Regions from separate parts of the Sporomusa termitida genome, predicted to be linked through region 3. Evidence: riboswitches for the same ligand, from Rfam matches in the RefSeq annotation. Region 3 holds a riboswitch; each other region holds the start of a gene.
What was found. A riboswitch is a leader RNA that binds a small molecule or an ion and turns the genes downstream of it on or off. The one in region 3 is predicted to bind cobalamin.

Region 1 (10,471 bases), 700 kb from region 3:
CAGCAGGGGATGGTGGCGATAACAATAGAAGATAACGGCAATGGCATCCCCCGTGAAATTGTTGAAAAGCTGGGAACTCCTTTCTTTACGACCAAGGAATGCGGCACCGGGCTGGGTTTATCAGTATGTTACAGCATTGTGCAGAATCATGGCGGCAGAATTATCGTTGACAGCCAGGTGGGAAAAGGCACTGTTTTTACTGTACTATTGCCAGTGACAGGGGATGAGAGTGTGCTGCTGACTGTAGATGAGCAATGCCGTTTTGGTGTATAAGATGTCACCGTCTTTGCATAAACCTCGCACTTTTTTATACTTGATATAGAAATATGGTCTAAAAGGCATACGTGGTCAGAAAATCTTATGGAGATATTCACCTAACAATAATCGCTGAGATTCCAGAGATTAGTCAGGAAAAAGATGGCCGGGACATTATTATACAAATGCTGGCCGATGTATCAGATGAACTCTTACATGATTTTCAGCCGCTCAAATAAAATAACAAGGCCACGTTGATAAACGCAGCCTCTAAATATACCTGATACGAGAGTAATATACTCGTCACGCTGGAGAAAGATACGTAAGGTCCTTAGTTCTGCCCAATACCTGTGCATTTGTAATGTTTCGCCTTGGTTGTCCTTGCGTCCGTGCCTAAGTACCAGTTCCTGTATAATCAGCGTATTTCTGCTATTTTTACACAATCAAGAGCGTGCAAGAATCAGACTTGTGCTCTACCATAAGAAAAGACCAGACAAATCATAAGATTCATCCAGTCTTCAACCCTTGAATTCTCTGGCTCGTATGGTGCGCCCGGCAGGAATCGAACCTGCGCTCCCGGTTCCGGAGACCGGTGCTCTATCCCCTGAGCTACGGGCGCATTATGTTGTCTTAGCCACGAATAAGATTATAACACACCCAATCAATCATGTCCAATAAAATCAACATTTTTTTTAAGGTTTTCCCCCGACCGGGAAAACCTTATTTTACGTCGGTTGGTGTCTGGCAATAAGGACACAGGCGCCATTCACGGTTAAGCTCCTTGCCACATGCAGTACAGGCAGGTTTCAGAGAAAAACTGCAATAGGGACACGCCTTAAAATCTTCTTTCACCAGGCCCCCGCACATGGGACATTTAATGGTTTCTTCCACCGGCACGGCCTCAATATCGATAATATCATCGTGGCGGCGCGGTTGCACAGGCTGTTTTCGCCCCAGCAGCAGATATAATGGCAAAAACACAACCAGCGCCGCCAGTGTTCCCACCGACCACAATAACGCTGTTCCGGTCTCATGGCCCCGCCCTTTGGCATCATTATATACCCAATACGCGGCCAGCGCAGCAATCAATAGTCCAAAAGTCGTCATCATCAGCAATCGCCTCCCCTGCAGCATAATTATACCATGCCTTATCCCAACAGGCAAAAGACATCCGTACCTGCAGCTAACCGACCTCAATGCCGCCGTCCTGCCCTGACCGGCAACGCTTTGTTCATCAGTATTATAGCCTGTCCTGTATTAAAATGGCAACTATTTTTTAAATCCCGCCAAAAACAATCACAATTGCGCCAGATACCCGCATACGGCTGAAAATAAACTCCTATCCGGCTTGATATTTCTCCCTTATAAGCCTATTATTAGTAAATAACGTTTTTTAATACAAAGGAGAAGTATATATGCAGCAAGACCAGCAGAAAGAACGACTTTTGACAAAACCATTGCTTCTTTTAACATTTGGGCATTTAATTACCGATTTCGGTCAGGGCGCATTACCTGTACTGCTGCCATTTCTAAAAACAGCCTTTACCCTAAGCTATACGCAGGTCGGCATCATTGTTCTTGTCCAGAATCTAACCTCTTCCGTAATTCAGCCAATATTTGGCTACCTTACCGATCGCGTTTCCCTACCGTGGTTAATCCCTGCCAGTGTGCTGCTCGCAGGCATCGGCTTAGCGATCATCGGCCTCATGCCTTCGTATTATACCTTACTGATAGCTGTAATTATTGGTGGTTTGGGAATTGCCTGTTTTCACCCGCAAGCCTCAAAATCTACCCACCTTATCAGCAGCGCAGCCACCAAGGGCCGCAGCATGGGTCTATTTTCCGTAGGCGGCAATCTAGGGCTGGCACTTGGTTCAATCGCGATGTCAGTAGCGCTTAATGCGCCGGGCGTATTAACAAACACCTTATATTTTATCATCCCGGGGCTAATTATGTCATTCTTGCTGTATAGCAACCTGCAGTATCTTTCACCGCAACAACCAATCGTCCAGCCAGCCGCTGCTTCTCATCCGGCGGCAGTAACCAGACAGCCGCTAAACTACAGCCTGCTCGCCATCCTCTTGGGATTTATATTTATAAGATCCAGCATTCATACCGGCCTGACTACCTATATACCAATGTACTATATCGACTTTTTATCAGGCAGCCCGGTATATGCCAGCTATCTTTTAGCCGTTTTCCTTTTCGCCGGGGTTATCGGCACCTATGCCGGCGCCGCTTTGAGCGACCGCTTTGGCCGGAAAACAGTCATTATGGGTTCTATACTCACCACCTTGCCATTAATCAGTTTATTTCAATACACCAGCGGTTTTGCAACCCTGCTCATACTTGCCTTAACCGGCTTAGCCCTCATATCCTCTTTTGCCACAACCGTAGTTCTCGCCCAGGAAATGATGCCCGGCTATGTCGGCATGGCTTCAGGCCTGACGATTGGCTTCAGCATCGGCCTGGGCGGCATCGGGGCTACTATTTTAGGCTATATCGCCGATCATTTTGGTGTTCCCAGCGTATTTACCGTTTTAGCCGCATTACCGCTTATCGGCGTGGCACTGGCTTCATTTTTGCCTGGCAAGCTGTTTAAACGGTAAATACGCTTGTTTAAAAGCGCAGTACTCTCACAAGTATAGACTGTCCCTAGTAAAGACAAGAAGCTGTCCGGTACATAGTAAACCAAGAGCCCCTGAGAATGTTTTTCATAATTACGTTTTAGCGGATTTTGCGCTAAAAAATCAATGACAGCAATTCTCTAAGCTACAATTATTTTGGGTGATTATAATGTTATATAAAAGGATAAGAGAGCTGCGCGAAGACAGAGATTTTAAAACAAAAGGAAATGGCCTTGATTTTAAATTGCAGTCAAAGAGTGTATAGTAATTATGAGCGGGGCGACTTAGATATTCCAACTGAAATACTAATAAAGCTGGCCAATTTTTATAATGTTAGTATAGACTATATTCTTAATCGAACAGACGTAAAAACCCCTTGAAAACAATATTTTATTGGCAAAGGGCTGTTAAGAACGTTTAACAAGCCTCGCTCTCCGGGAACGGAGGGCGCCGGTTCGATTCCTGCCGGGCGCACCAAAAGAGCGTAAGGCTTTCCAGCGACTTTGCTGGAAGGCCTTTTTAGACGCTTATTGATGAATGACAATTGGGACAATTGGGGACGTTCCTTTTTTGTCAAGAGTTTGTTATGGTAAGAATTTGCGCATAAAGGAACAGCGATACAGTAAGGTATGGAAGCCCCAATCCCTCCTTTACGCGACTTGTTTTTTCGTTTTTTCGAAAACAGGGCTGGTGGATAAACTGGAAGAATACGCGCGTAGTAGTTATAGCGCATCTATTTGGCGAACTTGAGCTGAAACAAGATTTGCGCCAGAGCTGAAAGGGCGCGATGCCATGGTAAAAATAAAAGAGGCGGACTTCGATTCGCCAGATTAAGAGAGTGACCGGCATCTCCCGGGGTGTTGTGGCAAAAAAAAGTTGACAAAAAAGGAACGTCCCGTGCGCCAAGAAGCACACGGAGTATAGCGGGTGGGAATCCCGCCTGGGAAGGCCTAGCCAGTCACCCAGTATCCAGCCTTGGGACTGAAGCGGTAACGCCAGGTCTAAGCGTAGGCAGGAAAGGTAGTAGGGCGAAAGCGCAAGCTGAAGATGTAGAATCCCGAAATCCCTAATGGGAAAGGTCGATGCATGGGACGAGCAGAAGACAATACCGAGTTTAGCGATAAAGGCGAGCTAAGCCCGGCGCCCCGGGATCGAAGGTCTTGGCATGCTACACACTGTTACTCCGTGTGAACTTGGGAGACCCTGCCGCTCTCCGATAGGAGTATGGCCGACAAGTTGAAGACAAGGAAGCCAAATGAGTGGCAGGGAGTCGGATTACGTAGTAGTACCAAGGAAGCAGGGTAATGCCTGCGGAGGGAAGGACGTAACATAGTAGAGCCCTTGGAAAGAGAAACAATGGCTGCACTAGAGGCAGAGAAACCATTGGAAACAAAACTGACATGGATAGCTGAGTTGGCCAAACAATAGCTATGGCTAAGCGTAAGTAAATGCTGCTATGAAGAGCCGGATGCCTTAATAGGGCAAGTCCGGTTCTGTGAGGGGGGCCGTCGCGAGATAGGCCTCTACTCGACCGATTGTCAAATCTCAGAACAATAACAGCCTTGGAAAAAAGACTTGACTGTATGACCGGTATATAGTTTACTCTTATAAACCAGAAGTACGTGGTACATGTTGAAGGATAGATTCCAAAAGACAACTATACTTGTCAATATTTACCTCAAATGATAGGATGAGGTGTGTAATGAGTTAAGTGGTTTACCTTACTATGAATTACATATTGCTAAGTCAGGTGCCCTTTTCAGGGCTTAATAGGGAAGTCCGGTGCAATACCGGCGCGGTCCCGCCACTGTAATGGTGAGCAAACCCGAAGATATGCCACTGGGACAAGAGTCTTGGGAAGGTTCGGGAGAGCTATGATCCAGAGCCAGGAGCACTGCCTGTCTGAAGATCGCCGTTTTGCCTACGAGTGATGGGTGGAGATTACATTTGCGTTTGCTTGCTTTGGAATGTTCCTACGTGAGTCTGCGCAGCTTGTCCATTTACTCCTGGTCCTAGACCAGGAGTTTTTATTTTGGATCAATGCTGTAGAATCCCTCCCCCGGCTGCCATGGACGGGACCCATTTTTTACGTCTCTTTTCTTCTGGCATCAAATGGCCTCAATTTACTCAATTATAGTCACTATATTTTTATCTTGAAAGGAAGAATGCTGATGAAAAAGAAAACAGTTCTGAAAAATCGTATGTTGATGACGGCCATCGTTGCCGGTTTATGCTGTGGGGGCGGCACAGCCGTTTTAGCTGCTGATACAGTGGAGGATTTTACACTTGATTCGATAGTAGTAACGGCTACCCGTTATGAGAAAGCAGCTGTTGATGTTCCTGCATCTACTACCATTTTGACGAATCAAGATTTAAAAAATACTGGTGCTGAGAATATACACATAGCTTTGCAAAAAGTCGCCGGCCTTGCTTATACTACATATGGCCCTAATGGGAATCCCTATTCCACTATGTCAAATTCAATTACTATCCGCGGAGTAAGTAATGGCACCTTGGTATTAATAAATGGAATCCCGATTAATATGTCTGGCAAATATTATTTGGATTCTATTCCGGTAGAGAATGTGGAACGTGTGGAAATAGTAAAAGGTGGCGGCGCTGTTTTATATGGCAGCGAAGCCATGGGCGGCGTTGTAAATATTATTATGAAAAAGCAATTTGAAAATACCGTGTCGGCAGGTATTGGTAATTTTGGACAGCGAAATTATAATGCAACATTTAATTTAGGTAAATTAAATGTTGGCTATAGTAAAGACAAATGGGGCAAACTGGATAAGATTCAAACCAATAAAGACGCTGCCGGGGATAGGAACAGCACTTTTAAGGGTTCTGATAAAAACAGTGTATTTTTAGAATATAATTTTGCTGATAATTTAGCGTTTTTATATAATTACATGGATAATGAAAACGGCTATCAAACATGGTTTGGCGACAATTGGAAAAACAGCAATGCTGCTCAGGCCGGCGATTTGCAAAATGATAAAACCTATACAAACAAGTACCATATAGCGCAGCTTAAATATAGTGAGGAAAATTGGCAGGCCAGTTTGTATTATAACCAAAATGAGCCTATTACAAGAGGGTTTACCAATTATTCCAGTAAAGGAGTCTTGAACCCATCGCTTGATGCGACTGATCAAAAGGACAGGACTTACGGGATTGATGCCCAGAAACATTGGCAGATAAATGATAGGACCAATACTATTTTTGGCTTTAATTATAAAAATGAATATTTTAAGCAATCTAATGCGACTACCTATATGCAGCAGGAAAGAAAAGTTTTTGGTGTGTATGGACAATGGGAACAAAAGCTGAATGATGTAAATTCGTTTATTTTAAGTGCCCGTGAAACCTGGACTGCTGGTGCTGACAAGGATGCAGATTATAGTAATTTTAGCGCATCTGGACAATTTATTCATAAATTAGGTGAAAAGGATAGGGTATATGCCAGTATTGGCCAGTCGTTCATTTTACCTACCTTTAACCAAATGTACGGCAGCACATATAATCTTTTGCCGGCACCGGAATTAAAGCCACAAACCGGCGTCAATTATGAAATTGGCTGGAAAAAAGCTGATGACGGTCATAGCTGGAAGGCTGCGGTATATCATATTGATATTAAAGATAATATTAGTGCAACATGGGAGCCGTCAACAGGTATATCAAAATATAAGAATGAAACTTTTAAAAACACCGGTGTTGAGTTAACCTGTGATATAACCGGGGAAAACGGGTGGTCGTATAGCTGGGGAATTAATTATGGAAATCCTAAAGTAAAAGCCGTAGGCCATAACCTTGTTGCCAAAGAGTATTGGGACAGAAAATATGGACGCTTGCAGTTGACTGGCGGAGTAAGTTATCAAAAAGATAAATGGAGTACAAGCTTAAACGGGACCTATTTAACAGAACGTGTCGGCACGCCCTCGGCTGCGCCTTCTATGAAAATTAAGCCATATTTCTTGACTAGCCTAAGCTCCACTTACAGAATGGATAAAGATAACGAAGTTTCCCTATCTGTAGATAATCTGTTGGATAGAAATGATATTTTAAGCCATACAGGAACTAATTATTATGCAACCCCTTGTAACTACTTATTAAGTTATAAACATAGGTATTAATCTAAAGCAATAAAAAAAGACCGCGCACGTTCGATTCCGGCCGGGTGAACCATAAGAAATTCAAGCCTTCCGGCAATTTGGCTGGAAGGCTTTTTGATGAACGGTATGACAATTGGGGACGTCAGACTGTTTTCGCCCAGTCTGACGTCCCTAATTGTCTGCCTAAAAAAGGAGAGATTTCCCCTCCTTTATCAACTGGCATATTAAACTCAGAATTTATAGGTAACGCTAACGCCCAAGCCTTTGCTTTTGGCATCGAATTCATCACCGGAGTTTTTAAACTCAAGGTTGTCGAATTTTTTATAACGATAGAACAAATTCAGGTCCGTGTTTTCCGCGAGACCATACCCAAGACCTAACTCGTAAGAATAATTGTCATCGCCTAAAGCAATGGTTCCCCAGCCGTTAAGCTTGTCCGACAGTTTGGTAACTCCCGTAACGCCAATTTGCGCAACGGTCGTAGAATCAATGTCGGCGGACCCTAATCCCGATATGGTTAAATCGCCGTTCAGCCGTTGTATACCTACAAAGGCGTAAGCATTGGGATCTAATTTATATAGCAGATTGAGTTCATGCACTTTGCTGTCCACTTTGCCGGTATAACCGTACAAATAGGTGCTACTGGAATCTAAGTTTTGGTATTTATACTGCAGGGCAAATTTGTCACTGAGACCTGTTGTGACACCAAAATCTAAGTTGGTTTTTTTGTCCCAGTCAATTGAATCACCGCTAGCGGATGTTTTTATCTCAGAGCGAATTATGCCGATTTCGGCCGACGAAGTGCCTCTTTCAAAATCGGTATAAGGGGATGCGGACGCGACAACACATGACAGTATCATTGACATCGCGGCGACTAATAATATTTTTTTCACGGTAAACAGCTCCTTTGTAAGTTTTAGCCAGTTGATATTCAATTATATACTTACGGGGGTTCGTGAACAAGGAATAATAAATAAAATTCAAATAATTCTGAGCAATGATAAGTAAATAAAAAGTATTACTTTCCCTGGCTAAGGGCGATTTTAAAGCTACGGGACCTTAATTCCTGCTTGTCTTACCCGCCCGCCGCGGTCTATAATAGCTTTAAGGGAAGGTGTCAGTATGGAAGAATTGTTAAAACAGATTATTGCCCGCCTTGACAGGATGGAAGAAGGTCAACAACAAACAAACAAACGCCTTGACAGGATGGATTCGCGCTTTGACCGAGTGGATTCGCGCCTTGACAAGATGGATTCACGCTTTGACCGAATAGAATCCGACATGGCAAGCGAACGCCAGCAAATTGAAATTAGTCAAATTATTCACGCTCTCAAGCATAATTCAGAGGAAGTTAACGCTCAGCTTCACAATTTAGGCCATAATTTCAGTGTATTGACCGGCGAAGTTTCAAACATTAAGGAAAAGTTTACAAATTTTGAAGAACAAACACACCGCCTGGCAGACGATGTTTCCTTTTTGGTTCGTAAAGCTGCCGAACATGACACCGATATTCGCCGCTTAAAGAAAGTCTAATACCGTCGTTACCACCGGCTATTGTGCCGGTTATTTTTTTGCCTTGAGAGCGGCCCTTTTATTCTATAACAAACCTTAATTTCGAGCGGTATGAACTTAACTGAATTTTCCATACCATATCTCTGCCTTTTCATTATATATGTAATCGGTCTGGGGAGGGAACGCTGCCGGCCGGGCCTAGCCTGCGTCTATTGTAGTTGATAATGAATATTTCTTCCAGCCAGACCTCAAAATAACAGAGAGGGAAAAATGGGAAAAAAATTGTCTATATTCAGTATTTTGCCGTCCGGGATGCCGAGGGCGAATTTCTGGCGTACTTGAGGCCAGGCAGGATATCCAGCCGCTGCAGCAGATTACGGACTAAGTACCTGCCAAAATGTATTACGCCGGACAGGCAGTCAATTTAATAAAGAATAAGTTGATTGTGCGTGTGATTGGATGTTATAAGAGCAAGGGCGCATTCCATTATTTGATGAAAACGATGGGATGCGCTCTTTAGCGCCGAATGTTGCGATCCTTCCAGCGTCAGCCTGCAGGATATCTACATCTACAAAGCGAACAGCACAAACAGCGGTATCATCTTACAATCAGCCGGTTTGCAACTGAGGTGCCGGCCTGTCTAGACCATAAGGGGGAAAGTGTAAATGGGATTGCCTTTTAAACTCAAGTCCAAAGAAGAGAAGTATTGCCGGCACCTGCGGGAAAATACAAAGGAAATAAAAAATGCCACAGCTATCCTGTTTGAGGCCCTGGATAACCCGCTGGCTGTTGCGGACATAATGAGCCGCATGGATGCAGTGGAAGAACAGGCGGATAAAGTGACTGGCCGTATTATGGCATTACTGGAAAAAGCATTTGTCACCCCCTTTGACCGTGAGGACATTTACACCCTGGCGCAAAAGCTGGATGATATCGTTGACCATATCAAGGAAACGGTGGAATGTCTGGCGTTGTACAATGTCGGTCCTGCTCCTGCCGGTGCCATGGAACTGGCGGTTTTAATCGCCAAGGCCGGCCGGCAGCTGGATAAGGCGATGGGACAACTGCCCAAACTTAAGTCCCAGCGCGACAAAATTGAAGCAAGATGCAAGCGGATTGCCGGGCTTGAAGAGCAGGGAGACAAAATTTACCGGCAGGAAATGGTGAGACTGTTTGGTCAGGTCAAAGATCCGATTGAACTGATAAAGTGGAAAGAAATTTTATTACATCTGGAAGATACACTTGATCTCTGTGAGAAAGTAAGCAAGCTCATTCAAGGCATCATCCTGAAATATGCCTAATTGGCAATGCAACGCTCCCAGGTTCCTTTCTGTATACAATACATAGGCCGGCTTTGTTTTGTTTTTGGCGAGGACAGGTGTATGATAAAGTAAGGTTGCCGGGTATTTCGGCAGCACCGGGAGGTGTTCGCAATCCCTGGTTTCACGGAGCATATGCATCCAGGCTGGCCGGGCCTGATTTTGCTTGGCTATCTTATCGGCATAATAACAGGCCTGTTTGGCATTGGCGGCGGCTTTTTATTAACCCCGTCTTTAAAAATAATATTTCATGTTTCCTATCCTGTGGCTATCGGCAGCAGTTTGCTGCAGATTTTTTGCACGTCTTTGTTTTCTGCCTATAAACACTGGCAGCATAAAAAACTTGATACCAAAATGGGTGCCCTTACCGCGGCAGGCAGTCTGATTGGGGCTGAAGGCGGTGTCCGGCTGCTGCGGTTTTTTACTGCGCAACAACCGGTCGCGCTTGGCGGACAGTCTGTGCTGCTAGCAGATTTAATAATCAGTCTGGGGTTTCTTATGTTTTTGCTTCCCACAGCTGTATTTATGTACAGGGAGGCCTGCGCGAGCCGGCAGCGCGGAACTGATGAACCGCAGAGCGAGCTGTGGAATTGTATTAAGAACTGCCAGTGGCCGCCATTAGCGGCATTTGAGCAGTCCC
Region 2 (10,471 bases), 720 kb from region 3:
TTTGCTAAAGACGACACTCTGTTCCTGCCCCGTGAGCTGAGTGCCCAAAAAAGTGAGCTGCAAGCGAAACAGCGGGGTTATGAAACCTATCTTACTTTTGTCAATGACCTGCACAAGGCCGACGGATCGGTCGTGATGAAAGATACGGAGGTTCTCCGCCGGGTGTTTGCCGACGAGGCGGCTATGGAAAAGCATATTGATGAGATTATTGCCATGACTTTACAGGCCGGCTTTGATGGTATTGAAATTGATTACGAACGCGTATGGAAAGAGGCTGAAGCCGGACAGTTATTCTTAACCTTTGCCGAAAAGCTTTATGTCAAAGCCCTGAACAATAACCTGAAACTAAGGCTGGTGCTGGAACCGGGTACGCCCTTCGCTGCCACCCGTTTTCCCCGGGGGCCCGAATATGTGGTTATGGCCTATAACCTCTATGGCATGCACAGCGGACCCGGGCCAAAGGCCAATAAGGAGTTTATTCAAAAGACAGCGGCCCTCATGCAGACTTTGCCTGGGGAAAAATCATTGGCCTTGTCCACAGGCGGCTGCCTGTGGAGCGATAACGGGGAAAAGCGGTTTCTGACGGAAATCGAGGCCAAAACCCTGGCCGCGGTTTATGAGGCGGAGCCATTAAGGGATGACGAAAGCCAGTGCCTGGTTTATTCTTATCAGGATAACGGCATTTCCTATCAGGTATGGTATGCTGATGTCAAAACATTAAATTATTGGCTTGCGGTTGCGCAAGAGCAGGGGATAAATAATATCAGCCTGTGGCGTTTGGGCGGTAACGTGGCTGTTAATAAACTTAAATAAAAACCTCAGGCAGCGCCAAAGGCCTGCCGGTGATTTGGGCCGGCAGGCCTTTTGGTCATTAATCAGGCTAATAGGCCGCCAGTTGAGTTCACGGCAGCTGCTTTAAGACGGATAAGCAACCTGAAAAGAGATTTGGTTGATATAGGCGCTTGTATCCTGGGTAAGCCAATGATTTTTCAAGGGGAGAAGATAGATATTGCTCATAATTGTCAGGCGGTTAAGGGCAATGAAGTCCATTATTTTTTTATATACTGTTGGTGCCTCTTGATAATAGGTTCCCCGGAAGCGCATTGTCAGATATAAGCCTGCCGGCCGGACGCAGCAGTGCTTTTTGGCGGCAGTATGGGCAACCGGTGTGAAATACTGGATGGTTTTATTAAACTTTCCGGCCAGAAACTCATTTTTATCGATAATCCAGCCGGTAGTAAATTCCTTGAAGTGTTTTTTGGAGACGGCGGTTTGATTGTGGCGGGATAAAATCCTGATCCGTTCCCGCACAGACACCCCTTCTGTTAGCAATTCGCTGACAAATAAAGTTTTTTCCGGCTGATAATTTAATTGAATTTGATCAAACAGGGTTTGGCGGATTTTAGCTATTGTTTTTAATGACAACTGTAAACTGTTTTTAATTTTAGTGGTTTCTTCGATTAGCTTATCGCATTCTTTGTCTTTATCCAGCAGCAGCTGCTCGAAATTCTCCAGGCTGCGGTGCTGGAGATAATTTTTGATAGCCTGAATAGGAATATTTAGCTTGCGCATATTGAGAATAATTTCCAGTACAAGGTATTGAGAAACGGAATAATAGCGATAGCCGTGCTGGTTTACAAAGGCCGGAATCAGTAATTCATTTTTGTCATAATACAATAATGTTTGTTTGGGGATACCATAGAGCGCCGCCAGTTCGCCGGCGGTAATGTAATTCTCTTTGTCATTTGCCATATTCCGTATTTCTCCTATATCAAATAATGTACCGGTCTTAAACAATGCCGTAAGTGCGTGCAGCTTAATGTTGTAATCATTATTATTGATAAAGCGGGGTGTGTCAAGAATAAACCGAATAATTCGGTTGCGCTTCAGGCGGGGAGCTTGAAACCGTATGACCGGTATATAGCGGCTGATTTAACCTTCAGCCAGCTCAGCGTCTCCGCAGGGCAGCTTATTTTTATCCTGCCAGAATTATAAACAGTGAATGTTATGTCCGGGGAATATGGAAAATCTTTATCCTAAGGCACAGGCGGCTGCTGCCGGCGTCTCCCGGACTTGACAGAAGCCACTAATTAGCCTGTTGTGACTGAGGCGGTAATGTCAGGTTTATAAAAGACTTGACTATATAACCGGTATATAGTTTACCTTATTAGTTGACATATGCTTTACGCAGATTAATTTAATAGTGTGAAAACAGGTGCCGAAAGGCTTAATAGGTAAATCGGTGCAACGCCGATGCGGTCCCGCCACTGTAACGGGGAGCGATGCCACAACATGTCACTGAAGGTCAGCTTGGGAAGACGTGGCTGAGCAATGATCCGGAGCCAGGAGAACTGCCTGTTTTTATTTACCAACAGCCTACGAGTGATAGGACGGTAATTCAGGGTACTGACAAGTGTTATTTGCCATGTCTTTGCGTGCGCAAAACCAGACCTGCCGACAGTACCTTAAAACCTTTCTTCAGCGCGGAAGAAAGGTTTTTTTACATAGATAACATGAGAAGAGTAAGGGGTTTTGTTGATGACAAGAAATGTGTCCCGGAAAAAAGCGATGAGACTGGCAATAGTTTCGGCCCTAACACTCTCGGCCGGCTGCCTCGGGCAGGGCACGGTGCAGGCTGAAGAGATGAAAACCTATTTTTTCGATGAGGTAGTCATTACAGCGACGCGGACACCGGTAAAGGAGTTTGATGCCAATGCCAATATTACGGTAATTACGAGTAAGGAGATTGAAAGAAATCATTATGCCAATCTGTCGGAGGCTTTGCGGGAAGTGCCTGGGGTTATTGTCAACAACTACAGTTTAGCCGGGTATTATGGCAGTAATGGCATGAAAATTAATGGCGCCGACGAGGTTGTTGTGTTAATTGACGGGGTTAAGGTTAATTCGGCCGGGGCCAAGTTTTCGCCCTCGATGTTTGCCAACCTGGATAATATTGACCGCATTGAGGTGCTGAAGGGTTCTGCTTCCACCTTGTACGGATCTGACGCCAAAGGCGGGGTTATCAATATCATCACCCAAAAAATTGAGGGCAACAGCTCGAAAGTAAAGCTGGAGGGCGGCAGCTACAATGGCGAGAATTATTCGTTTATGCATGAAGAGCGGCAGGGGGACTGGGGCTGGCGGGTAATTGCCAAGAAAGCCCTGCTTGGCGATTTTAAAGATGGCCGCGGCCTTACGGTTCCGGCCGCTTTGAATGCCGATATGACAGGCGTCAAAATCACCAAAGATTTCGGCGAGAAGTCGGATCTGACCTTTACCTATGATGCCTATAAGGCCGATTACAAATTTCAGTCCCTGTGGGACAGCCGGTTTAAAACGGGGACAACCGATAATTATAATGGCCGGGTGATTTATAATACCCGTTTGGACGAGAACACGACCAATCAATTCGCAGTCGGCATAAATATGTACGATGATTTGTATCAACTGGACAGCGGCGCTTTTTATGCAACCAAGGTTAAGACCATGAGGATTTCCGATCAGTTTACCAAAAACTTGGCCGACACGCATCTGGTGACAACCGGTTTTGAGTTTGCTGAAGACAAGGTAATTTCCTTTAACGGGATAAAATTAACGAACCGGGCCCTGTATCTGCAGGATGAATGGAAGATTACCGGCCAGTGGAAACTGACCGGCGGCTTGCGGTATGACAATAACTCCGGCTTTGGCAGTCATACTACCCCCAGTATCAATCTGGGCTATAAATTCAGCGATAAAACCAATATGTACCTGGGGCGCAGTGAGTATTTTATTCCGCCGTCGCCAACGCATTTATATAATACCAGCTACGGCAATCCGAACATTAAGCCGGAAACGGGCCATACGTCCGAAGTCGGCATTAACCACCGGCTTGATGATACCTTGGTGGCGTCGGCCCATATTTTTAAACGGGATTCGAAAAACCGGATCGGCTATGTTTATCCCCGGTACACTAATGTTGGCGATGAGAAGGCCGACGGCTGGGATATTCAGCTCCGCAAGCAATTTTCCAGCGCTGTCAGTGCTTTTGTCGGCTATACCCATACCAATGTGGAGGCGACACAACAAAGGGCGGCCAATGTGGACGGCTATATACCCAAAGGGGCCTGGAATGTGGGCACTGATTACAGTGCCGGCAAATTAGACGTTTCGCTCGTCGGCAAAGGCATTATTGACAGGCCCGGTCCCCAAACTGCTGACGCCGTGGACGATTTTTTCCCGGCCAACACCTACTGGGTCTGGGATATCGGGGTCAATTACCAGGCCGGCAAAGCCGTTAAAGCCTTTGTAAAAATAAATAATATCTTTGATAAATTTTATGCAGAGCACTCCAATGCCCGTTATTACTGGAGCTCAACCCCGGCTGGACAATGGTGGAGCGCCCCGGGCCGGAATATCCGCGTCGGTATGGAGTATACATTCTAAGCTATTGACTGTATGACCGCTATATAGCGTAGAATGGAAAAAACTACATTTGGAAATGAGGTAAAAGCATGAGTTTGGAAAAAAACCATCCTCAATATGAGATTCCCAGTGAGCCCCATGCAAAATTACGTTATGAAAGTGCAAAAAAGCATGCTCAATCTGCCAAAGCGGCCGGGAAATCCGCCGGGGAAATTCATGAGATTTTTCGTAAAGTAATGAATGCTGACCTGAAAAATTTGGCAGACCTCCCGCAAGACGAGGCCCACCAAAAATATCGTTCGGCCCTGATGCATGCCCGGAAGGCAATAGAGAACGGCAAAACTCCGGCAGAGGCTCATAGTCTATTCAGGAATATTATCACTGCGCAGACTACCGGTCAGGGGCATCATTAGCAATGACCCAAAACCACCCTTACCGGGTGGTTTTGCTGTTCATAAAGAAACGTAGCAATGGTATATGGTAAATTGGGGAGGTGTGAAAAATGGGCAAAATTTTATTTTTAACAAACATTGATCGCCAACTTTATTTATGGAACCAGGCCGGCAAAATGCTAACAAAACAACAGCCGGAGATCCTATGCAGCAGTAAAATGATTCAGGACTCGACACCCTGGGGTGAAGAATGGCAAGGCCGGCTGGCGGCTGCCGATATAATCATCTTTCGCTGGATGGGAACCGGGCTGGACTGCCGGTTTTTGCAAAATGCCTCAGCGTTTATGCAGCAAGATCAAATCCGGCATCTTTTTTTGGTGGAAGATGCCGGTGATGATGTCGTGCAATATGGTGTTACCCAGAGCCAGGAAGCTTTGCTGCGCCAGTATTTTGCTTATGGCGGCATTGACAATTTTTATAACTGTATTTTGTGGATGAGCTGTGAATTTTGCGGAGGCGCCTATACGTTTAAAGAACCCTGCCTATTGCCCTGGAATGGCATCTATCATCCGCAGGCCCCAGCAGTCTATCAAGATTTCAAGCAATACAAACAGGACTTTTGTCAGGCCGGGCGTCCGACCATTGGCCTGGTTTTTTATCGTGATGAGTGGATTTTAGGTGATTTAGCCTATCAAAAGGCAATAATTCAGGAAATAGAAACAAGCAATATGAATGCCGTCCTTGTATTTACCAACGGCCAGCCTAATCCGGAGGTTAATGCCCCGGGAGCCCAGGCGGCGTTCGAGAAATATTTTTATGAAGACGGCCGGGTTGTGATCGATGTATTAATAAACTGTATAAAGTTTTCTTTAACAACAACCCAGGCCTTAGAGCTGGCGGCGATCCAAAGGTTAAATGTACCGCTGTTACAGGCCTATACCCTGAGTAATGCTTATGAGGACTGGGCGGGGAGCACCGCCGGCATGACGCCGATGGACATTTCGGTCAGTGTGAGTTTGCCGGAATTTGACGGCATTATTCATTCCGTACCCATTGCGGCTAAAGAACAGAATGACCGGGGACTTGCTGCCTATGTACCCATGCCCGAGCGAATCTCGCTGCTGGTACGGAAGGCGGAAAAATGGGCCCGTTTACGCTCTAAACCGAATGCGGAAAAAAAGGTCGCCATTATATTTCACAATTATCCGCCGTTAAACTCCAATATTGGCAGTGCGGCCGGACTGGATTCGCCGGAAAGTGTGCGCCTCTTACTGGCCGCAATGGCAGATCAGGGGTATGTGATTGATCACATTCCGGCCGACAGTAAAAGCTTTATGGACGAGCTAATTGCCCATGCCACCAATGACCGCCGCTTTATTACGGCAAAGCAGATCAGAGAAGCCGAAGGTCAGTTAACCACTGCTCAGTATTTGAAGTTTTTTAAACCCCTGGCCCCAACAACGCAGGACCAGCTGGAACAGGACTGGGGGGAAGCGCCCGGTACTGTATTTAACTATGACGGGCAGTTGTTAATACCGGGAACCTTAAAAGGGAATGTCTTTATTACCGTTCAGCCGCCCAGAGGGTTTGGCGAAGACTCGTCTAAATTGCTCCATTCGCCCGATTGTGCGCCCACCCATCATTATATCGGCTTTTATCACTGGCTGCGGGATATATGGGGGGCCGATGCGCTGGTCCACGTCGGTACCCATGGGTCGTTGGAATGGCTGCCGGGAAAAGGGGCGGGGCTGTCCAGACAATGCTATCCTGATATTTCGATTGCCGATATGCCGAATATTTATCCGTATTGGATTACGATTGTCGGCGAAGGAGTTCAGGCCAAACGGCGCAGCGCCGCCTGCCTGATCAGCTACCTGACGCCACCTATGAGTCAATCCGGGACCTATGATGAACTGGAAGAGTTAGAAAAGATAATGGATGAATATTGTCACTTTAAAACAACACAGCCTGATAACGTGGAAGCGGTCAAAGCCCTGATCAGGGAGAAAGTTGCGGCTGCTGACCTGGCCGGGGATATGCCGGAAAAGGCCGGCGAAAGTTTTGATGAATATATTGGCAGGGTACATGCCTATGTGACTGATATTAAGAACATGCAAATCCGGACCGGCCTTCATATTCTGGGGTGCGCGCCCCAGGCTGATGACCTGATTGAGTATTTATTAGCCCTGACACGCCTGGAAAATGGAGAGATTCCTTCCTTGCGGCAAACGTTGGCGGCGATAGCCGGCTATGAGTATTATGAGCTGTTGGAAAACAGCAGTACCATGGTGGCTGACGGCACCAAAACCTACGGGGCTGTTATTGATGAAATACAAATACAAAGCCAAGAAATTATTTTGACCCTGGCTGCCGGGCAGTTTCAGGCCGGAGCGGTACATACCATTGAACAGCTGGCCTGGGTCCGGGATTTATCTCCGGACCAGTTGGCGAAAATACGGATAGTTGCCGAGTATGTCTGTAATCAGCTTGTACCGTCTTTGTTGCAAACCAGGCAGGAAATTACTAACTTAATGGCAGCTCTGAGCGGGGGGTATATCGAGCCAAGCGCCGCCGGCGCGCCTACCAGCGGCGGGGCGGACCTGCTGCCGACCGGGCGGAATTTTTACGGCATTGATCCCCGGGTCTTGCCAACCCCTGTGGCCTGGGAGATTGGCAGGCAAATGGGGGATGAGGTAATCGCGCGGTATATTGCCGAAGAGGGACATTATCCTGAGTGTGTGGGCATTGTATTGTGGGCAGGCGCCAATATGCGCAGTCACGGGCAATGTATCGCTGAATTTTTATATCTGCTGGGGTTAAGACCGGTCTGGCAGCGGGGCAGTATGAAAGTGATTGATGTGGAAGTTATCTCTATTCAGGAATTAAAACGGCCGCGCATTGATGTAACAGGCCGGATTAGCGGCATGTTCCGTGATAGTCTGCCGGCAGCCATTGCCTGGCTGGATAAAGCTGTGGAGATCGCTGCCGGTCTGGAGGAAAGCCCGGATATAAACTATATACGCAAACATGTCCTGGCCGATGCCGCGGCGCTGGAGGACCAGGGCGTGGCTAAAGCAACAGCCTGGGAGCAGGCCTGTTACCGTATATTCGGTGATCCGCCCGGGGCCTATGGGGCTGGGGTCGGGGAGCTGCTGGAATCGAAAAACTGGACAACTATTGATGATCTGGCCAATGTTTATATCCGCTTCTCCGGTCATGCCTATGGCGCCAAGGGCAAGGGGACCTATCAGCCGGAGTTGTTTAAGAAAAGGATGGCAGGCCTGGATATAACCATCAAGAACGAAGACAACCGGGAATGCCATATGTTAAGCTCGGATGATTTTAACGCCTATCACGGCGGGATGATTGCCACCGTCCGGTCTTTGCGCGGTACAGCCCCGCGTTCGTATTGCGGTGACAGCAGTGACCGGCAAAAGGTGCTGATGCGTAGTTTGCAGGAAGAAGTAAAGCGATTGTTTCGGGGGGAGGCCATCAATCCCAAATTTATCCAGGGAATGAAAAGACATGGCTATAAGGGGGCGCAGGACCTGGCAAACTATGTGGCCCACAGCTATCAATGGGATGCAACCAGCGGGGTCCTCGAAGACTGGATGTACGAAAAATTTGCCGAAAAATATGCCTTTGCCCCTGAACTGCAAGCGTGGATGCAGGAGGTGAATCCGTGGGCATTACAACGCCTGACCGAGGTATTGCTGGAAGCTGAGCAACGGGGCTTATGGCAGGCCAAACCGGAAACCAGGCAGGAATTGCAGAAATTATATTTGTCATTGGAAGGCGAATTAGAAGACCGCAGTGATAGCGACTGATAGCTGAAGACCGTTAAAATTTAAGCTGCCGCATACTAAACATGATTCCAATAATTATTAACTATAATAGATATAAATATAGTTAATAACTTTGCACAGGAGGATAAGTTTTTGGCAGCAACGGTCATTCCCTTTCCCACCAAAAAAGGCCAGGATTTGTCTCAGGTAGAGTCACTTATCCGGAAATGGCTAAGTAAACTATCTCATAGTAATGACATGACTGAGTACATTGTTGAGCGCATGCTGATTTATGTTGAGCAATACGGCAGCAGGTTGTTTGAGCCGGCCTTTAATCTGCCGGTCCCGCCTCATTTCTCGCAGGCGGAAGCAGAAGCTTTATTAGGCTCCCTGGAGAAGGGGGTCGACGATATTGCCGTCCAGGTCCAGGAGATGGTCAGCAGGATTATTATCGAACGGTTTTTCCTCGAAATAGAGCTGTATGAAAACAGGCAGGGCGGAAAAAATCATATAAAATAGCCATACAGTTTCGGGACTGTATGGCTATTTTGTTAACCGGTCTGCAACTTACCGGGGCGGCATTTCCTGCCCGGGCCCGCACGCCGGTTTAGCGGAACGGTGCGGCGGGCGAAGCGCAGCCGCTACCGCTTGGGCCTGGTCTGCAGACAGCCCGGCGGTTTGCTGTAGCTCACTGATTAAATCCTGTTTATCCTGTCGTTTTTTTTCCATTTCCTGCCGCTGCTGTTCGGCTTTTTGTTGGAAAAAATCAAGCAGCTTGTCGGCCTGTTCCTGGGAAATGGTTTCTTCCTTCACCAGTTGCGCCAGGGCTTTCGCCAGCTGCTGTTCCCGGCCGGCTGGGTCAGGTGGCTGTCCCGGCCCCGCCAGGGCGCAATCCCGTGGCGGCTGATCTTGCGGCGCATTTTGGGCGAGCGCGGCTGTTCCGAGGGAGAGCAGCAGGCACCCTGTCACCATGGTGCTGACAATTCTTTTGGTTAACCTGGTATTCATAAACAACTACCTCCTGTAACGACTGGATTTACTATTAGTATGACGGGGTTTTGTTACAGTTGTGTCACAGGATTATATAAAATATGTTATATTTTTCCGGCCTTGTCCAGCTCGAACCAGAAGGTGACGCCCTCGGCCGTGTTTTCCACACCGTAGCGGTTGCCGTGCTGCTGCTGAATGGCCAGGACAATCGACAGGCCCAGGCCGTACCGGCCATGTTCGCGGGTGCGGGCTTTATCTACCTTGTAAAAACTTGTCCATAGCTTGTCCAGGCTGGCCCCTGGTATTGGCTGCCCGGAGTTAAAGACCGAGACCCTGATTTTATTGCCTGTATCCATTACCCCAATTTTGATGACTCTGGCAAAATCAGCATGCTCGATAGCATTGGTAAACAGGTTGAGCAAAACCTGCTCGATCCGCAATATATCCCCATTGACATAATAACAGCCTGTGTTCTCCACTGCCAGCGTAAGCTCTTTTTTCGCCAGGATGGTCTGATATTTTTTTATCATGCCGCCTATCAGGGCCAGAAGATCAAAATCCGATCTGTTCAGCTGAAACAGGCCTGATTCGATTTGGGATAAATTTAGCAGGTCTTTCACTAATTTATCCATTTTTTCCGCTTCGTCAATGATGATGGAACAGTAATAGTTGCGGCCTTCCTCGTCGCCGGCTACATTTTCCTTTAAGCCTTCGGCATAGCCCAGGATAAGAGCTAACGGTGTTTTTAGCTCATGGGAAACACTGGAAACAAAATTCTTGCGCATGCCATCCAGGGCCCGCTCTTTTTCCACATCGGCCATTAACTGCTGATTTTTTCGGCTAAGCTCAATAATTGCACTGTCCAGTTGTTCTGACAGATGATTGATGCTTTGGCCGAGT
Region 3 (10,471 bases):
CCAAGATGTACCGACCTTGGAAGTAGTTTAGGGGTTACCCCAAACGGTTCTCCCTAGAAAGGAGGTGATCCAGCCGCACCTTCCGATACGGCTACCTTGTTACGACTTCACCCCAATCATCGGCCCCACCTTAGACGGCTAGTTCCTGTTTGGATGTTAGACCCTGGACGTTGGCTATTGGACTTTTTATCGATTACTTCGTATTCTTTTTTTCCAATATCCAATTTCTAACGTCTAACATCCAAACCGGTTACCCCACCGGCTTCGGGTGTGACTGACTTTCGTGGTGTGACGGGCGGTGTGTACAAGGCCCGGGAACGTATTCACCGCAGTATGCTGACCTGCGATTACTAGCGATTCCGACTTCACGGAGGCGAGTTGCAGCCTCCGATCCGAACTGAGAGCTTATTTCTGCGTTTCGCTTGCCTTCGCAGGTTTGCTTCGCTTTGTTTAAGCCCATTGTAGTACGTGTGTAGCCCAGGACATAAGGGGCATGATGACTTGACGTCATCCCCGCCTTCCTCCGCATTCTCTGCGGCAGTCTCCCTTGAGTTCCCGCCTTTACGCGCTGGCAACAAAGGATAAGGGTTGCGCTCGTTGCGGGACTTAACCCAACATCTCACGACACGAGCTGACGACAGCCATGCACCACCTGTTTTCGCGTATCCGTAGATAGGGATTCATCTCTGAACCTTTCGCTCAATGTCAAGCCCTGGTAAGGTTCTTCGCGTTGCGTCGAATTAAACCACATACTCCACCGCTTGTGCGGGCCCCCGTCAATTCCTTTGAGTTTCAACCTTGCGGCCGTACTCCCCAGGCGGGGTACTTATTGCGTTAACTCCGGCACAGAAGGGGTCGATACCCTCTACACCTAGTACCCATCGTTTACGGCCAGGACTACCGGGGTATCTAATCCCGTTCGCTCCCCTGGCTTTCGCGCCTCAGTGTCAGACACAGTCCAGAAAGTCGCCTTCGCCACTGGTGTTCCTCCCAATATCTACGCATTTCACCGCTACACTGGGAATTCCACTTTCCTCTCCTGCACTCAAGCCTGACAGTTTCCTGCGCCCATACGAAGTTAAGCTTCGCACTTAGACACACGACTTACCAGGCCACCTACACGCCCTTTACGCCCAATAATTCCGGACAACGCTTGCCACCTACGTATTACCGCGGCTGCTGGCACGTAGTTAGCCGTGGCTTCCTCCTTTGGTACCGTCATTAGTCTACATTATTCACATAGACCACGTTCGTCCCAAACGACAGAGCTTTACGACCCGAAGGCCTTCTTCACTCACGCGGCGTTGCTCCGTCAGACTTTCGTCCATTGCGGAAGATTCCCCACTGCTGCCTCCCGTAGGAGTCTGGGCCGTGTCTCAGTCCCAGTGTGGCCGTTCATCCTCTCAGACCGGCTACTGATCGTCGCCTTGGTGAGCCGTTACCTCACCAACCAGCTAATCAGACGCAGACCCATCTCTTAGCGATAGCTTCTTTAGAGTGGCCATCTTTCTTAACTCTGTTATGCAACCGAGTTACCACATTCGGTATTAGCACCACTTTCGCGGTGTTGTCCCCAGCTAAGAGGCAGGTTGTCTACGCGTTACTCACCCGTTCGCCACTAAGTAGTTATTGCTAACTGCTCCGTTCGACTTGCATGTGTTAGGCACGCCGCCAGCGTTCGTCCTGAGCCAGGATCAAACTCTCCAATAAAGTGCATAGTCGGTTACGACTATATATATTGAAGCCGTTTATCGGCTCAATTAAATCAAATTTGTTTTGCTTGTGCTGCAAGTAGCACACCGCACATCTGGCATTTGTATGATGCATTTCTTTACATTGTTCAGTTTTCAGGGAACGACGCGCATGGATGCGCTAGGATCACAGACGTATCAGGACGATACGCTTTGTCTGTGACCGACGCGCATGGATGCGCTAGTGTCACGGGCGTATCATGGACGATACGCTTTGCCCGGGACCGACGCGCATGGATGCGCTAGTGTCACGGGCGTATCATGGACGATACGCTTTGCCCGGGACCGACGCGCATGGATGCACTAGTGTCACGGGCGTATCAGGACGATACGCTTTGTCTGTGACCGACGCGCACGGATGCGCTAGTGTCACGGGACGTACCGGAATGATACATTAACCTGGTATCATTTGGTACATTGTCGCTTTGTGACGACTTTTACATATTAACATATTGATTTTAGCATTGTCAATATGTTTTTAAAGTATTTATTACTATTTACAACATTTACTACCTGTTATCGACAAGCGACTTTTATATAATAGCCAGCAATAATAATATTGTCAACCATCTGCCCAAACTTTTTCATCTGCTGCACTTATACTGTTCAGTCAGAAGTATTGCGGATAGGCGGCCTTAGCCATCCTGGAAACCCCGTAAACTATGTATTGCGATGTAGAATATACATAGCGGTCAGGAATCTGAACAAGCTTCTTGTTGGCGATAGCTTTTATCTGCCGTAATGCCAGATCATTCTCTAAATCAGTGGCAAACTGCTTAAAATCTGTTTTACCGGTGTAATCCCAGTCCGGGGTCAGAAGAATGTCCGGGTTTATTTTAATAATCTGTTCTTTGGCTAGCAGACCGTCTTTGTTAAGCCCTACACTGGCCGCACCATCGATGACACCGGCATACCGGCACAGATCCTCAAACATACTGCCTTTCCCCCCCATACCGCCCATTAAGGAATAGTTAACAACAACCTGCCGCTTATCAGGCGGCACCTGCTCGATTATCCTGCCGGTCGCCAGAAGCTCGGCCTCCATATCGGCTATAATTCTGGCTCCTGCCGCTTCCTCACCGACAACATGGGCAAGTTCACTGATTACCTGCTTAACTTCGGCAATATTATTCGGTGTTTTATATACATATACAGCAATGCCAACATCTCTTATGCTTTGAATAAGCTCAATAGCCTGCCAATCGGCCGTGATAACCAAATCAGGCGACATGGCCACCACACTTTCGGCATTAGCGCGTATCTTGCCTGGAACCTGCTTAGCAGTTTCGGAAATATTGGAAATACTGCTGTCATCCGCTAAATATGTCAGGGCTGCAATCCGCTCAGCTGGCACAAGTCCTGTCAGCATTTCATCTGTACCAATGGTTAAAGACACTAGCCGCTGCGGTTTATGGGCCAGTTTGGCAACATACCCGTGACTATCTGTCACGCTGTAGCCCCCAAGCGGCGGTGGGGTCTGCTCCCTGGGACTGTTGCCACAGCCGGTAGTAAGCAAAAAAATATAACTTAGAATTGCTATCAATAGGCCGGTAGCTGCCCGACGCTTCATCTCGCACCTCCTAAAATTTAGCTGCATCATAATATAGTATTGCAATTCTTCCTGCATTTGCTTACATATCTATACCCACAGGGGCATATAAATGCCATACCTGCTTTTTGCGAGGTCATTTGTCCTGCCCTGGGAGGAGGAAAACTATGATCAACTCTGCCGCCAAAACCAATGGCAATTTAATAAGAGTATTGTTGTCCTATTGGTGGTCATCAGCAAGCTTACAGGCTTGGGCTCTAACCTGTGCACTTATTATTTGTACCGGGCTGATCGTTTTATTAACTATGCAGCTTAACAGCTGGCAGGTAGGCTTTTATACAAACTTGCAACAACTCAGTTATCCCGGCTTTACAACCTCTTTAACACAATTTATTATTCTGTCGCTGGTATTGGTTGCAGCTTCAGGCAGCCAGACGCATTTTAAAATGATGCTGCAGATACGCTGGCGTCAGTGGATAACAGATAAATATATTAGCTTGTGGCTGCATAACCAAACCTATTTTCGTATGAGTGTACACCCTGATCCTGTTGACAACCCGGATCAGCGAATTGGCGAAGATATTAATTTGTTTGTCACTCACTCCTTAGAACTGGCAACAGGCTTTTTGCGTCAGATTATATCGCTCACAGTATTCGCCGCTGTATTGTGGCATTTGTCCGGTGAGATCACCGTTTCCCTGGCCGGCACTGAATTTATTCTTCCCGGTTATCTGGTTTTAGCAGCCTTAATTTATTCTGCGTGCGGGACATGGATCACCGTGCAGGCAGGCCACCCGCTGATGAGGCAAAGTAATGTTCAGCAAAGCAATGAGGCTGATTTCCGCTATTGCCTAATCCGTCTGCAGGAATATGGTGAATGTGTTGCCCTCTATAAAGGGGATCAGCAGGAAAAAGTTAATTTAATGCAGCACCTGGCCCGGATTGTTGCTACTTATCTGTCTATAATTAAAACGACCAGAACAATTACCTGGATATCATCAATTTATTCCCAGTTATCCATCGTTTTTGCCTTCCTGATTGCCTCGCCCCGGTATTTCAATGGCGAATTACTGCTTGGCCAATTATTTGAGATATCAGGCGCATACTGGTATGTGCACTCTGCCCTTTCGTACCTGATCGACAGCTTTGGTAAAATAGCGCAGTGGCAGGCAGTCACGGACCGCTTAAGAGAATTCTACACCCAGCTGGCTGCCAGTCATAGGGAAACCAAACCACGACCGGCAGTCTTTACATCAAACAAGTATAAAACTGTTGCGATGAAAAACCTTACAGTATTATCGCCCGCAGGTCAGATTTTAATAAACAATTTGACACTGGAGCTAAAACCGGGAGAAAGCATTCTTATTACCGGCCCTTCCGGCTGTGGGAAAACCACATTACTAAAGACATTGTCAGGCATATGGCCGTTTTTTGCTGGGAAAATCACTTTACCGCCAGCAGAAAAAATGCTGTTTCTGCCCCAAAAACCCTACTTACCTATTGGTTCACTCCGCAAAGCTATTTTATACCCGCACAGCCTGACAAATGTACCTAACCTGACACTCAAGGAACTGCTGACAATTTGTGGTTTATGCTCACTGCAGCAACACCTGGACCGGGAAGCAGACTGGTCAAGACTACTTTCCATGGGTGAGCTTCAGCGGCTTTCCATTGCCCGGGCCATACTGCATCAGCCTGAATGGCTGTTTCTCGATGAAACAACCTCCTGTATTGATACCAGAATGGAGCAGGCTATGTATCGGACTCTCAAAGAAAAACTACCGCAAACAGCTTTCATCAGTATCGGCCACCGGGGCACCCTGAAAGCCTATCACCGGTGGATATTACATTTAGAAGAAACCGGCTTATGGCATTGTTCTGACCAACTATCAGCAGCAGGTACCGGGACGTGGTTCGCTAACTACAGCTAAAATTCTATCCCCTTTTGGGCAAGTATTCCCTTTTTATAAGGATGCTTAATTTCTTTCATTTCTGTAACTAAATCAGCCTTATCAATAATTTCCGGCAGAGCATCCCGGCCGGTGAGCACAAGGTGCAGCGGCTGGGGTTTTGCTGCCAGCAGTGCTAATACTTCCGCTATCGGAACCAGGCCGTATTTAATAGCATAGTTAATTTCATCCAGAATAATCATATCCCACTTGCCGGCGAACATTTCTTCCCTGGCGTCAAGGAGTGCGTCTGCAGCCGCATCTTTATGATCGGCCAACGCATCGTCTTTAGCATGCCGTACAAACCCCTCACCTAACTGACGAATGACAAAATCTTCCCCCATCCTCGCCGCAGCCTGTAATTCGCCGTATTTCCAATTGCCTTTAATAAATTGTAAGACAAGTACTTTAAAACCCTGCCCCCAGGCCCGCATTCCCAGCCCTAACGCCGCTGTTGTTTTTCCTTTACCATTGCCGGTGTTTACAATAATTAATCCGTGGCGCTCTTTCATACTCTCCGCCCCTTCGTGTATGTCATTTCCTTATCATAGCTTTCACTTATATTTCCCGCCAGCAACCTATTCTCCTGCTGCTCTGGCTTACGGTAACAATGCTTCAGCTAAGATACTCATCCCTTGTTGCTTCTATTCTTTCCATATAACTGTTAAATTGCTGACACAACCAAGGATCAAACCGGGTACCGGCACAGCGTTTTATTGCCTGCAAAGCCTGCTGAGTATTTAAATTCCGGCTAGTTTCCTGCCGTCTGTTTGTCATTTCGTCAAAGGCATCACAAACAGCAAGCATTCGGCTTAAAAAGGGAAGTTCGGCTTCTTTAAGACCGTCCGGTGATCCACAGCCATCATAGCGGTCACGGTGATAGCGAATAACCCGGCTGATTTCCGCTAACCCCATGGCATTCAGGATTGCTTCACCATAGAGAGGATGGAATTTAACCATCGTTTCTTCATGCTCTGATAATGGTTCAGCTTTGTTCAGGATTGTACTGGATAAGCATAGCTTCCCGATATCATGCACCATGCCGCAGGTCAGGGATTTTTGCATTTCCCGCTCAGAAAAATCCATACAGGCTGCCCATTCAAACATTTGCATGGCAACACTCTGGCAATGACTAAGGGTACTGGGATCATGTTTTCCAAGAAGCGACAGTAAGCTAGCGACTTTTTGCATTTTATTTGCACCGTCCCTATGTTATATTTTATTAGTATAACCCGCTCACCCTGATGCGATCAAACCCCACGGCAGTAAACACAGCAGGCCCGTATCCGGAAGGTCAAGCTTGCCATCCGGAAAACAAAACTCCTGAGCCTGGCTCAGGAGTTTTGTCCTGGGACACTACACCGGTAACAAACATTTTACCGTACAGTTCAGACAAGACTCACGGCATATGTATAGAGCAACCGGCCACTCAATCAAATCAGTCTTAAGTAAATAGTCGGACGATTCATCTTTGAGCGTAATAAAGAAACCCTCCCTTGAAAAATGCGGGAGGGTCGAACTGAAAAAAAGCAATTTGTCTTACTAAGTGATTCTCATAGTAATCCCCTGCCCATCGCACGTGGGTAAAACGGTGACTGTCAGACAGGCAGTTCTCCTGGCTCTGGATCATCGCTCGCCCAAACCTTCCCAAGACTTAGTCTCAGTGGTATATCTTGGGTCTACTCCCCATTACAGTGGCGGGACCGCGCCGGTTTTACACCGTTCTTCCCTATTAAGCCCTTGCGGGCACCTGTCTCAAATATTAAATTGTTATATGTATCTGCTCTAACTTTAAATTAAATGTAGCATGTAGCCAAAAATCTGTCAATAACTATCTGTCAGATTATTATTTTACTGCCGCCTGGGCTAATTTTGCCCCCAGCTCTTTGCACTGGCCAAGCCCCTGTTCATCAGGACTTTCCTGAACAATCAAGCCGTCTGCGACCAACTGCGCCCCAAGACCCTTCATTCTTTCTTCCCAATCCCGCATCCACTGTCCGTCGCCCCAGCCGTAGGAACCAAATAAAGCCAGCGGCTTGCCGGTTAACTCAGCGGCCTGTAAGGTTGTTACAAATGGCTCCATTTCAGTCTCTTCCAGCACCTCATCCCCCATGGACGGGCAGCCTAAAGCAACGGCATCGGCTTCAATAACACTATTTTTATTCGCATTATTGACAGCAATTAATTCAACACTAACCCCGGCATTGCTTTTAGCACCGTCCGCTACGGCCACAGCCATTTGCTCAGTATTCCCTGTACCACTCCAATAAATAACAGCTAGCTTTTTCATGCTTAATCCCTCCATAATTGAAATAGATTCTCATCACTTGTCAAAAAAATATCAGCCAAAGCTTTTAGTTTAGCTGCTGCTCACCTCCACATATAAATCTTATTAGTGAAAATGATAATCTTTATCATTAATATAACGCTAAACTACCTTTTAGTCAATATCTCCCAGTGCTTAATTTATTATTTATTTTAAATTGTAAACAATCCCGTAAATCCAGCCACGCCCGGCGTTTTTCCCCGGAAATGGCTGGATTTACGGGGCTTCACACGCTCTCCTCCCCTAAAATACGCCCATTGCACACATGAATAACACGGCCTGTGCGCCGGGCAATCTCAGCGGCATTGGTGACGATGACAACGGTGTGGCCCTGCTGATTAAGACGGCTAAAAACATCAATAATTTCATTACCTGCTTTAGTATCCAGATTGCCGGTCGGTTCATCAGCCAGAATAATGGACGGATTATTAACAAGTGCCTGAGCAATGGCCACGCGCTGTCGTTGACCGCCGGTCATTTCATGTGGGCGCTGCCGCATATTTTTACCCAGTCCTACCGTCAGCAGCGCCTGTTCGGCCCGCTCGTAGCGTTCTTGTTTATCAACGCCGGCGTAGATCAATGGCAGCGTAGTGTTCTGTAAAGCCGACATGCGCGGCAACAGGTTAAAGTGCTGATACACAAAACCAATTTTCTGGTTCCGGGTGGCAGCTAATGCAACATCGTTCAGGGCTGTGATTTCCTGGCCGTCCAGGGTATAGGAGCCAATGGTCGGCCGGTCCCGGCAGCCTAAGATATTCATAAGTGTTGATTTACCCGAACCCTCAGGTCCCATAATCGCGGTAAATTCCCCGGTTGGGATGGTCAGGTTAACCCCGGCCAGGGCAAATACCTCACTGCCACCAATGTTATATGCTTTCCTTACATCTACCAAGGCGATCGTCATATCAAGCCCTCCCTTATTTAGCCTTATTAGCGCCCTGTCGTACCAGCTCCGGGCCAGGTGCAACTAATTTCTTTGCAACAATAACAAACGATATGCACCTATGACCTGACCATCATCTAACTGCAATGGGGCTTCCACCCCCGCAGCATAACGTCCGTCCGGACTGATGGCCGACCCTACGCAAGGGCCGGTAGTAGCAGCATAATCAAGCAGCCGGGCGTCAGGCAGGGATAAAAGATACAAACCATGCACCCCGACATCCCGGGACCGGACATTACGGCCGATAGCAATGGCCATTGTCTGTTCTGTGCCACTGATTTGCTCGACCATGCCGCCCAGTTTATAACGACTGACAAGCTTGCCTGACAGATCGAAAACAAATACACTGTTAGAGCCTGGATGTTCTACCGGTGTCGGCAGCTGCCAGTTAGCCCGGTTGTAGGTATTGCCTGTTGTAAACGCAGCATGCTCTTCGGTAAGATGCACATAATTACCGACAGCATTTATATACACCCCGCCTACTTTCTGCGGCTGGCTGATGGTTCGGAACCACAATTCATGGCCTTGGCCGTCATACAAAAAACACCGGCCATCGCTGGCCACACCGGCAACATGCCTGCCGCTGGGCGCAAACTCCGGGCTGCTGCGCATGGTTGTGTTCTGATAGGGCGGAGCCGGGGGAATCTCTGTACTCCACAGAATTTGCCGCAATGCCCCGTCCAGGCAGTACATGCTGTCTGTATAGCGGTTAGTTGAGCCCTCGTCCCAATTTGCCGTACCAAAGGCTGCCCTGCTGCCGCCGGCATCGACGCTTACCCAGCTGACCCAGGCGTCCAGATTGTGGTCAACCGGAAAAATTGCCTGCCGCACCCCTGCGGCATTAAATTTATAAATGCGGCCCCGGTACTCATTTCGCCCGTCGGCATAACGGATATAACGCTGCCCGACTGCGTACACCATCCCGTTCGCATCACTCCTGACAGCGATAATACCAGGATAGGTTTTATCCTGAATATTGACCCCCAGTTCGCCGACACTGGACTGCCGCCAGATTTCCCGGCCATCCTCCCGGTTTATGCACAGCAGGTATCCCTGTTGACTGGTTTCGCCAATATACAAATACCGGTTGTCCGGCGAGAATTCCAAGGCCGATAACTTACCTAATCCCATATTTTTGCGCCACAGTACCTGTCCCTTGAGATTGAGCAGCATCAGTTCACCGTTCTCAGTGCCAATGGCCAAATTCCGGCTATCTGGTGAAAACTTGATAAACCCTTTCGTGAAACCCATCCTCTGAAAATTATGTACTTCTACTTTTCCCAGCGAAATGTCGGCCACTTGTACAAAAGCACCGGTTTGTGTCCCGGTCTGCCTGGATGATAACGCCGGCCCGGAAGCAGCATTATCAAAAATATGGCTTGCCAAAAGGTATAAGGTTACCAGGAACAGTAAAATAAAGCCCGCGGTTTGCAGCTTTTTCATGTATATTTCACATCCATACTTTCATTACATCATACAGGTCACGCCAGGCCGGAATAAAAAACAGGCCGTTAAACTGCAACACATCCAGAATTTTTAGTCCCAGCAGAAGGATAATTGCGGTAAAAACCCCCAGACATAACCTCTGTTCACTTGCCGGCCACTGCTTTATTTCCGTAACCCGCGCTTCCCGTCCGAAACCACGGCTTTCAACCGAGGCCGCCAGGGTTGCTGCCCGCCGCAGCGTCCTCGCCAGAATCGGAAAGAGGGTCTGAAAGGCAGTTTGAATCAGCCGGCGGGGCACTAATGCCTTTAACGGCTCAAACCCCCGCAGCCGCTGGGCAGTCAGGACAACGGCAGTTTCCTGAAAAATAACCGGCAGAAAACGCAGGCCGCTGATCAGCATAAAGGCCAGCTCATACGGCATTCTCCAGGAGACAAAACTCTTAAGCAACTGCCGGGGATCTGACGTCCAGCTCAACAGCAACCCCAACGACAGCATACTCGCCGAGC

Region 1: linked by a shared signal. The riboswitch ahead of SPTER_RS05040 (TonB-dependent receptor plug domain-containing protein) and the one ahead of SPTER_RS01845 (HD-GYP domain-containing protein) in region 3 are both predicted to bind cobalamin.
Region 2: linked by a shared signal. The riboswitch ahead of SPTER_RS05100 (TonB-dependent receptor plug domain-containing protein) and the one ahead of SPTER_RS01845 (HD-GYP domain-containing protein) in region 3 are both predicted to bind cobalamin.

Annotation. Positions count from the first base shown of each region.
Region 1 covers NZ_CP036259.1:1,115,821-1,126,291, forward strand. The annotation lists gene SPTER_RS05015 (PAS domain-containing sensor histidine kinase) at 1-273, shown strand, start outside; gene SPTER_RS24560 (hypothetical protein) at 345-494, shown strand; tRNA gene SPTER_RS05020 (tRNA-Arg) at 800-874, opposite strand; gene SPTER_RS05025 (zinc ribbon domain-containing protein) at 976-1,365, opposite strand; gene SPTER_RS05030 (MFS transporter) at 1,671-2,864, shown strand; gene SPTER_RS05035 (helix-turn-helix domain-containing protein) at 3,110-3,262, shown strand; cobalamin riboswitch at 4,614-4,798, shown strand; gene SPTER_RS05040 (TonB-dependent receptor plug domain-containing protein) at 5,054-7,021, shown strand; gene SPTER_RS05045 (outer membrane beta-barrel protein) at 7,231-7,893, opposite strand; gene SPTER_RS05050 (hypothetical protein) at 8,123-8,533, shown strand; gene SPTER_RS05055 (DUF47 domain-containing protein) at 9,178-9,813, shown strand; gene SPTER_RS05060 (sulfite exporter TauE/SafE family protein) at 9,967-10,471, shown strand, end outside.
Region 2 covers NZ_CP036259.1:1,136,404-1,146,874, forward strand. The annotation lists gene SPTER_RS05090 (glycosyl hydrolase family 18 protein) at 1-813, shown strand, start outside; gene SPTER_RS05095 (MerR family transcriptional regulator) at 916-1,752, opposite strand; cobalamin riboswitch at 2,197-2,373, shown strand; gene SPTER_RS05100 (TonB-dependent receptor plug domain-containing protein) at 2,539-4,425, shown strand; gene SPTER_RS05105 (hypothetical protein) at 4,494-4,817, shown strand; gene cobN (cobaltochelatase subunit CobN) at 4,907-8,623, shown strand; gene SPTER_RS05115 (hypothetical protein) at 8,735-9,100, shown strand; gene SPTER_RS05120 (hypothetical protein) at 9,149-9,589, opposite strand; gene SPTER_RS05125 (sensor histidine kinase) at 9,676-10,471, opposite strand, start outside.
Region 3 covers NZ_CP036259.1:412,852-423,322, reverse strand. The annotation lists rRNA gene SPTER_RS01865 (16S ribosomal RNA) at 58-1,710, opposite strand; gene SPTER_RS01860 (ABC transporter substrate-binding protein) at 2,362-3,321, opposite strand; gene SPTER_RS01855 (ABC transporter ATP-binding protein/permease) at 3,468-5,231, shown strand; gene cobO (cob(I)yrinic acid a,c-diamide adenosyltransferase) at 5,228-5,761, opposite strand; gene SPTER_RS01845 (HD-GYP domain-containing protein) at 5,865-6,362, opposite strand; cobalamin riboswitch at 6,838-7,018, opposite strand; gene SPTER_RS01840 (flavodoxin) at 7,096-7,539, opposite strand; gene SPTER_RS01835 (ABC transporter ATP-binding protein) at 7,802-8,479, opposite strand; gene SPTER_RS01830 (outer membrane protein assembly factor BamB family protein) at 8,543-9,961, opposite strand; gene SPTER_RS01825 (energy-coupling factor transporter transmembrane component T family protein) at 9,969-10,471, opposite strand, start outside.